DNA from 3 places in the Bacillus sp. D48C genome. Region 1 is predicted to be linked to each of the others. Evidence: riboswitches for the same ligand, from Rfam matches in the RefSeq annotation. Region 1 holds a riboswitch; each other region holds the start of a gene.
The links. Region 1 has a riboswitch for lysine ahead of ACLBXA_RS07255 (amino acid permease). Riboswitches for the same ligand answer to the same signal wherever they lie in the genome.
Positions count from the first base shown of each region.

Region 2: linked by a shared signal. The riboswitch ahead of ACLBXA_RS13480 (amino acid permease) and the one ahead of ACLBXA_RS07255 (amino acid permease) in region 1 are both predicted to bind lysine.
Region 3: linked by a shared signal. The riboswitch ahead of lysA (diaminopimelate decarboxylase) and the one ahead of ACLBXA_RS07255 (amino acid permease) in region 1 are both predicted to bind lysine.

Region 1 covers NZ_JBKFAQ010000002.1:411,830-415,046, reverse strand. The annotation lists partial or broken gene ACLBXA_RS07265 (hypothetical protein) at 1-43, opposite strand, end outside; gene ACLBXA_RS07260 (iron-sulfur cluster biosynthesis family protein) at 77-382, opposite strand; gene ACLBXA_RS07255 (amino acid permease) at 496-1,962, opposite strand; lysine riboswitch at 2,075-2,266, opposite strand; gene ACLBXA_RS07250 (GNAT family N-acetyltransferase) at 2,652-3,101, shown strand; gene ACLBXA_RS07245 (sulfite exporter TauE/SafE family protein) at 3,141-3,217, opposite strand, start outside.
Region 2 covers NZ_JBKFAQ010000004.1:318,150-321,366, forward strand. The annotation lists gene gapN (NADP-dependent glyceraldehyde-3-phosphate dehydrogenase) at 1-740, shown strand, start outside; lysine riboswitch at 918-1,099, shown strand; gene ACLBXA_RS13480 (amino acid permease) at 1,247-2,671, shown strand; gene ACLBXA_RS13485 (ABC transporter permease) at 2,732-3,217, shown strand, end outside.
Region 3 covers NZ_JBKFAQ010000005.1:224,349-227,565, reverse strand. The annotation lists gene lysA (diaminopimelate decarboxylase) at 1-1,239, opposite strand, end outside; lysine riboswitch at 1,420-1,601, opposite strand; gene ACLBXA_RS15330 (DUF3888 domain-containing protein) at 1,691-2,086, opposite strand; gene ACLBXA_RS15325 (LTA synthase family protein) at 2,340-3,217, shown strand, end outside.

The sequences.
Region 1 (3,217 bases):
ATTCTTCATTAAATAAAAATTTTAACGGAACATATTTACCCATTTTTTCACCTCGGTGGTCAAATGAAAACAATTTTTATTTTTTAATCGACAATCCATAAACTAAAGTCTCACTCGGAGTCGTAATACTAAAACCTGTCGTCTTATAATCAAGTTTCACTGTATCACCAGTGTATTCTTTCGTGAATGAATCCATTTGTACGATAAGCTCTACATCTTCATATACAACATCATCTGCGTTATATGTATCCCAAATTAAATCGACATCAACGAAAATACTACAAGAGTTCGTCATTGTTCCTCTAATGCGAACGATCTTTTTATCTTCACGTTCTAATCTACGTATAGCTGCTTTTGCTTCATCAGTAATACGAATGTTCATTGTATCCCAACCTTTATTTATATTTCCTTTATTATTGCAAAAACAGGAGCAATAATAAAGGAAAGAGGTTTGCAACAAAAAACGAGCAAACAAATTTGTTTGCTCGTTTCACTTTATTTTAGTTCACATTTATCAAGTGGAATCACTTTTGTTTTTTTCGTAAATTTATAACCTAACCATAGTACTAAGAAGAGTGGTAAACCGATGTAAGAAACGAGTACACCGTTCCAATCAATTGCTTCACCCATAAATGCGCCGTAGTTTTGTCCTAAAATTACGATGATACAAAGTGTAAATGCGAAGATTGGACCGAATGGGAACCATTTTGCTCTATACGGTAAGTCTTTTAAATCTTTTCCTTGTGCGATATATGCTTTACGGAAACGGTAATGACTAATTGCAATTCCGACCCATGCGATAAAACCAGACATTCCAGATGCGTTTAATAACCAAATGTATACAACACCGTCACCGAATAAAGAAGCAATGAAAGCAATACTACCAACAATTGACGTTACGATTAATGCGTTAACAGGTACACCGCGGCTATCTAATTTACCAAGAAACTTTGGTGCTTTTCCTTGGCGAGCTAAGTCCCAAAGCATACGAGTTGATGCATACATACCAGAGTTACCAGCAGATAGTACAGCAGTTAAAATAACAGCGTTCATAACAGAAGCAGCAAAGGCAACGCCCGCTTTTTCAAAAATAAGTGTAAACGGACTTACTGTTACATCACTTGCAGCAAGGCTTTCAGTTGTATAAGGAATTAGTAAACCGATAACGAGAATCGCAAGGATATAGAATAAAAGAATACGCCAAAAGATTGAACGAATTGCTTTTGGGATATTACGTTCTGGATCAGATGTTTCACCAGCAGCTACTCCTAATAATTCAGTTCCTTGGAAGGAGAAACCAGCTGCCATAAATACACCGATAATTGCCATGATACCGCCGTTAAATGGTGCATCTGCAACTGTGAAGTTTTTAAATCCAACAGTTTCGCCGCCCATAATTCCGAAAATCATCATGAAACCAACAATTAAAAAGATAATAATAGTAACTACTTTAATAAGTGCGAACCAATATTCAGATTCACCAAACCCTTTAACAGATAAATAGTTTAAAAGGAAAATAATAGCTAAACATAATCCACTCCAAATAAGAGAAGGAGTATCTGGGAACCAAAATTTCATAATTAATGTTACAGCTGCAAGTTCAGCAGCAATCGTAATTGCCCAGTTATACCAATAGTTCCATCCAAGTGCAAAGCCAAGTGATGGATCAACAAATTTTGTTGCATACGTACTAAAAGATCCAGTAACAGGCATGTAAGCTGCAAGTTCAGCTAAGCTTGTCATTAAAAAATAAACCATAATTCCAATTGCGGCGTATGCAATTAATGCGCCACCAGGTCCAGCTGTATGGATGACACCACCGCTGGCAAGAAATAGTCCGGTACCAATTGTACCACCGAGAGAAATCATCGTAAGGTGACGAGATTTTAATCCGCGTTTTAATTCACCTTGTCCTTGTGTAGTTTGCGTTTTAGAGGTAGATTGATTTGTTGCGCTATTCATGTTCAACACTCCTTTTCTTGTAGGTTAGGAAGGAGCGGGGGAGAAAAATACAAAAAACCGCCAAAGGAATTTGGCGGAACGTTTCACAAATAACCACCCCATCATACCCTTCCGTTAAGATAGCACCCCACGTTTACACGGTAATTTGTAAACGTGACAGTTCTGTTCCTTTCGGAGACAGCCCCAGCTCATATTTCCAGAGAAGAAATATAAACTTCGGCAACCTTTCCTTTCAAACGGAGTTGGTGACATTCTCTGTGTCTCGTCCGTTTTACTCATAAAAGTCGCAACCTCTACCTCATCGGATTGATGAGGATTTGATATATTGCTAAGATTTTTAATATATGGCAATTGTAATGACTTTCTGAATATATTGCAAGATATTTTGTTAGGAAAAGTCAAAAAATATCGGTTATTGTATAGGAAACGCTTGCAAAACTCCACCCGAACCTACTATTATGTAGCAATAAGCAAAGAAAAAATTGTTATACAAATGTTTCGCAAAAAATATTGAAAAACCCTCTAAATTAAAAGAAAATTCAGAAAAATATAATTCGACATAACTATCAAAAGAGGATTATTCCTTAAATTCGTTTCAAAGAATAAGTATAAATTTAACGGATAGAATGAATATTCTTTTTATTTTTAGTAAAATTGAGGTATTGTTTAATTGAAAAGGGGAAATCAATATGAAATTAGAAACAGAAAGGCTCTATATAGTGCCGTGTACAGAAGAGAGGATTCAAATTGCTAACGAGCAAGGATATAATAGCGGTCCGCATATTGTAGGGCATGTAAAGAATGTAAAACGAGATGCAGCTATATTACCATGGGGTGCGTGGTATGTTCTTCGGAAAGAAGATGATAGCTTTTTAGGTGATATTGGGTTTAAAGGGAAACCAAACGAGAAGCAAACAGTAGAAATTGGCTATGGATTTATTGAGAAATATTGGAATCAGGGCTATGCAACAGAAGCTGTAAGAGAACTAATCGATTGGGCTTTCAAAACAGGAGAGGTAGAAACAATAATTGCAGAGACACTCCTAGATAACTATAGTTCGATTCGTGTTTTAGAAAAGTTACATATGAAGAGAGTAAATGCTACAGAAACGATGATTAATTGGAAAATAGAAAAATAAAAAATACCGCTCGAAGTATATCGGGCGGTATTTTTATCGTTATGGTAGCATTTGTTTTTGATCATTCGGATATCCGGCTGTCGATGCGTTAGAACGCTTGGAATGATTGCGAACAG
Region 2 (3,217 bases), on a different contig from region 1:
GTGGTACAAACACAGGTAAACATTTAGCGAAAAAAGCTTCAATGATTCCACTTGTATTAGAACTTGGTGGTAAAGATCCTGGTATCGTTCGTGAAGATGCTGACTTACAAGATGCTGCAAACCATATCGTAAGCGGTGCATTCTCTTACTCTGGTCAACGTTGTACAGCTATTAAACGTGTACTTGTACACGAAAACGTAGCGGACGAGCTTGTTGACTTAGTAAAAGCACAAGTAGCTGAACTATCAGTTGGATCTCCAGAACAAGACAGCACAATCGTTCCATTAATCGACGACAAGTCTGCTGACTTCGTTCAAGGTTTAGTTGACGACGCTGTAGAAAAAGGTGCTACAATCGTTATCGGTAACAAACGTGAGCGTAACTTAATTTACCCAACATTAATCGATCACGTAACAGAAGAGATGAAAGTTGCTTGGGAAGAGCCATTCGGCCCAATCCTTCCAATCATCCGTGTTTCTTCAGATGAACAAGCAATTGAAATTGCTAACAAATCAGAGTTCGGTCTGCAAGCAAGTGTCTTCACTAAAGACATTAACAAAGCATTTGCAATTGCTAACAAAATCGAAACTGGTTCTGTACAAATTAACGGACGCACAGAGCGCGGCCCTGACCACTTCCCATTCATTGGTGTAAAAGGTTCAGGTATGGGCGCACAAGGTATTCGTAAGAGCCTTGAGTCTATGACACGTGAAAAAGTAACAGTATTAAACTTAGTTTAATTTTATATGTAGAAGCTGATCTAGTTTAGATCGGCTTCTTTTTATATCAAATAATTATTCATTCCTAATCACAAACTCTTCTCTATAATCTGATTATTACTATATCCATTGACGTATAAAAATTCATTTGTTACTCTTAAAGACGTTAATTTAATATTTAAATCCTCATTCGTATCTCGGTGAGGTAGAGGTTGCAATCATTAAGAGTATCATTTCAGGAGATGTAGTGGCATTGATGAAGGAATGAGAAAGGAATGGTTGCCGAAGTAAGTCGTGTCCACCATGCACGCTTGCTGGGTCTGCATTTAATAAGTGCAGAACTGTCACAAACGTTTCGTTTGTGGAGAGCTATCGAGAGATATGTCGTGGGTTTCTTATAAGATAGAAAGCATGTAGCGGCAGATTACGTGCTTTTTTTGTTTTGTTTGGGACTTCTCTTCCTGACTCAGGAAGACATACATATCTCCTCGCTTGACTTGGTTATACTAACTTTGGAGGTATTTTCTATGCAACAAAAAAAATGGGGCTTTTGGGTACTAACAGCTTTCGTTGTCGGTAACATGGTTGGCGCTGGTATTTTCATGGTGCCAAGTACGTTGGCACAAACAGCAAGCCCACTCGGTGTCACTTTAGCTTGGTTAACTACAGGATTTGGTGTTTTAATGCTAGCTCTTGTTTTCGGTAATTTAGCAATTCGTCGTCCTGATTTAACGACAGGGCCACAAAGTCATGCATATGCTTTATTCTCAACACCAAAAAAGAAAAAAATGGCTGGCTTCAGTATGGTATGGGGATATTGGGTTGCAAACTGGGCAAGTAACGTTGCCATCATTACATCATTTGCGGGATATTTATCGCTCTTCTTCCCAATTATGAAAGATACGCGACTACTATTTTCAATCGGTTCTTTTAACGTAGAAGTCGGAAAACTAATTACATTTACGATTTGTTCCATCTTACTTTGGGGAACTCATATTATATTAACAAATGGTGTAAGCGGAGCTGGAAAGCTAAACTTCTTAGCAACAACAACGAAAGTAACTGGATTCCTTTTATTCATCGTCGTTACGTTATTTGCATTCGAAGCTTCTAAGTTTGGACAATGGTACACGCCGATGATTGATAAATCAGGTGTATCACACGGTCTTCTTTCACAAGTAAATTTAGCTGCTCTTACAACGCTTTGGGCGTTTATCGGAATTGAATCAGCCGTTCTTTTATCAAACCGTGCTGTTTCTCCAAAAACGGTAAAACGTGCAACAGTTGCGGGATTACTTATTACAGTTGCGATTTACTTAGGAATTACAATTTTAACAATGGGTGTACTTCATGTTGATAAATTACAAGCTTCGGAACGTCCATTAGCAGATGCACTAAACGCTGCAATGGGTCATGGCGGCGGGAAACTTATGGCATTACTTGCTCTTACTTCCCTGTTCGGTTCTATCTTAGGCTGGATTTTATTAAGCTCAGAAGTACCTTATCAAGCAGCAAAAGAAGGTTTCTTCCCTTCCTTCTTCACGAAAACAAATAAAAAAGGAAGTCCAATTTACTCATTACGATTAACAAACATTATGTCGCAAGTATTCCTATTCTCAACATTATCAGGAACTATTGCGGAAGCTTATACATTCGTTATTACCGTATCAACACTGGCCTACCTCATTCCATATCTCGTTTCACCAATCTTCCAGTTAAAACTAGTCGCAACTGGTGAAACATATAAAAATGAAATGCGGGCAAGAATTACAGATGGTATAGTCGCAGTGATCGCACTTTGCTACGCACTATGGGTTATTAAAACCGGCGCATCCGATATAAAAACGTTCCTTCTCGGAATTGGTTTATTCGTAATTGGATTTGCTTTCTATCCATTAATGAATCGTGATCAGAAAAAAAATAACGAAAAGAAAAACGGGCAAGTTGCATAACGCAATTTGCTCGTTTTTTCTTTTGTAAAACATATATAATAGAACAAAGAGGTGAAAAACATGTCAATCGAATCGCTATGGAGCAGTCGCTTCCAACAACATATTCAAAATATCATTACATACTTTGCACGTATGATTAACGGTTTACTATATAGCTTTATCTTTATTTCATGCGTTGGCGCATACTACTATGCTCAGTTTCTAAAAACATCTCCTTCTAAAGGAATATCTTTACTACTCATCACGATTGTACTTACATTCATTATAACGAGATCCCCTATCCGTACATTTATTCAAAAACCTGATGCTGTCTATTTGCTTGCATTAGAAGAGAAATTAACATCCTATTTCAAAAAATCTCTTCTATACAATTACATCATTCAGCTTTTTCCATTATTATTTACGTTCCTTATTCTCGTACCACTTGCTATGCAATCATTGCAATTAACTGTACCTTTTTTATGTACAATCTTTATCGCGTTAATGATTACGAAAGCTTGGAACATGTACATACATTGGATGTGGCGTGATAGTCACGAAAAAAAT
Region 3 (3,217 bases), on a different contig from region 1:
TGTTCCGCCTTTTGCAAAGACCACGGCTGGTCTTCGAATCCGATTGTAATTATTCGCCATCGAATACCCGTAGGCTCCTGTACAGGAAACTGCTAGTAAATCAGCAGAAGCGACTTTTGGTAAATGAATATCCCAAATCAACATATCTCCACTCTCACAGCATTTCCCAGCAATCGAAACGAGTTCCTCATTCTCATCATTCCCTCGATTCGCTAACATTGCTTCATAACGCGCACTATATAAAGCAGGTCTTAAATTATCTGTCATTCCACCATCGACTGATACATATTTCCGAATACCAGGAATATCTTTCACAGATCCAACTGTATAAATTGTTGTCCCAGCATCACCTACAATGCTACGGCCTGGTTCAATCCATATTTCTGGCAATGGATATTCACATACAGTAAATTGTTCTCTCACTGCACTTGTTACAGCTCGCACATATGTCTCAAGAGTTAATGGTGTATCCGACTCTGTGTAGCGTATTCCAAATCCCCCGCCTACATTTAACACTTTTACTACATAGTTTGTTTGCTCTCTCACTTCTTCTAAAAATTGGCGAAGAACTTCAATTGCTCGAACAAAACCAGCTGTTTCAAATATTTGCGATCCGATATGTGAATGAATCCCTAGCACATTATAATTTGATTTTTGTAAAGCAAATCCAATTGCCTGCATCGCTTGACCGTTTGAAACGCCAAATCCAAATTTCGAATCATCTTGGCCTGTTGTAATATATTCATGTGTGTGCGCCTCTACTCCAGGTGTTACACGAATTAATATGTTCACAAATTTTCCATGTTGCATCGCTAAATCGTGTAAAATTTCTAATTCAAAGAAATTATCTACGACAAAACAACCAATATTCGCCTGAAGAGCCATCACTATCTCTTCTTCTGTTTTATTATTTCCATGAAAATGAATACGTGATGCTGGAAATCCAGCTTGGAGCGCAGTATATAATTCTCCCCCAGAAACAACGTCTAATGACATATTCTCTTCACGAGCTACTCGGCACATCTCCATGCACAAGAACGCCTTGCTTGCATATGCTACTTGATAAGAGAAACCACTTTCTTTAAAAGCACGATGAAACGCTCGGCATTTTCCTCGAATAGACTCTTCATCGTATACATAAAGTGGTGTTCCGTATTGCTTTGCTAGCTGCGTCGTATCGCACCCTCCAATTTCTAAGTGTCCTTGCCCATTAATTCGGCTTGTGCCGTGTAAATACATTTAAATTCCTCCCTTATTTCCTCTAAAACTCATAACCCCAATCTTCTATTCATTGCAGCACGCTTTTAGATAGACAAAAAACGCGCGGAACAATGTTCACACGCGTTTCTTATTAGGAAAAATATATATTGAAAAAATAAACGAGTTGTTATCTCCTCAAAATAAGAAACCGCATCAACATCTCCAAATAGCTCTCCATAAAATAAATCTTATGACAGTACTACATTTATTCAATGTAGTCCCAATATATGAATAAGATGGTTATTCTTATATTTCGGCAATAGTCCCTTTCAACCTATGATCACAGATTCCATTAAATCTCCCATAGCTTACTCTTTCCTATCGCGGCCTCTACCTTTGAGAGTAGATGAGGTAAGTCTATTTAATTTTCAAACATCTAATTGTTGCTATTAACAATACCAAAGGACCATTTTATTTGTCAAACAATTTTTTATATTGTTTTTTTACAGTTTAATTTTGTATCGTTTGGTAAGCGCTTTACTGAAATCTTTGTCACTTCCCATTCGCCTTCTTCGTTATTAAATGTAATCGTTACCTTCTCAAATGGTGGAGCAATTTTCCCAGCAACACGTTCATACTTTGTCACTTCAATACTTGCTTGAAATAAATATGTACCGCTATACACTTTTTTTAAACTAATAATTTTAGGACATTGATAAGGTTTCAAACTTCCATATTGTTTTTCAATTGCTTTATTTATTTTTGGAAATAAAACAGAATAAAGTGCATCTTCCATAAGAGGTGCATCATATTGAGCTACCGACACACTCGGTGAAGTAAAAAGTATAACACTACTGCATGCTATAAAATATAATAATTTTCGCATTATAACCTCCGTATATCACGCGATTCTTTCTACGTACGATAATTATCATACATAGAAATTCTGTTTTATTGTCTCCCACCAATCTTTTTCTACTCGATTATTATAAAAAAGCCCACAACCCCCTTTTATTTTCGTATAATGATACTCATAGTATAATAATCATAATAACAAAGGACTGTTCGTATATATAAAAGGAGTCGTTAAGCAAACTGACTCACAAGAACTGTCATGCTTTTTAGGAGAGGAGTATATTATGCTACAACATCTGTTTCCAAAACTGCGATTTGCACTCGTTGCAGTCGTTTTACTATGGATTAAAACATATATTGTGTACAAGCTAGCATTTGATATTAAAATTGATAATTTCTTTGAAGAATTCATGCTTTTTATTAATCCACTAGCTGCGTTACTTTTATTTTTCGGCTTAGCTTTACTTGCATCTAAGCACCGAAACCGAATTATAATTGGAATCAGTTTTATACTGTCATTTATTTTATTTGGAAACGCAATGTTTTATGGGTTCTATAACGATTTCGTTACTTTCCCGGTTTTATTCCAAACAAACAATATGGCTGATTTAGGGACAAGTATAAAAGAACTCTTTACGTACAAAACATTACTTTTATTTGCAGATGCAATTATTTTAATGTTTATTTCGCGTAAATTCCCATCATTTGGCGACAAAACACCACTTTCCCGCTCAGAGAAGCGAACTTTCTTTAGCGGTGTAACAGCTTTATTAGCACTACAAATTGTTGTATCAGTTATTTATAAACCACAAATGTTCTCACGCTCATTTGACCGTCAAACTGTTGTGAAAAATTTAGGTTTATACACATATCATCTATTTGATATTACACTTCAATCCAAGTCTTCAGCTGAGCGTGTATTTGCAAGTGGCGATGGATTTTCTGAAATTAAGAACTATACAGACTCAAAAGACAAGCAAGTTGATAAAAACTTATTTGGAGCTGCAAAAGGTAAAAATGTAATTTTAATTTCAATGGAATCTACACAAAGCTTTGTTATTAATAAAAAAATAAATGGAAAAGAAATTACACCATTTTTAAATGAATTTATTAAGGATAGCTTCTATTTCGATAACTTCTATCATCAAACTGGACAAGGTAA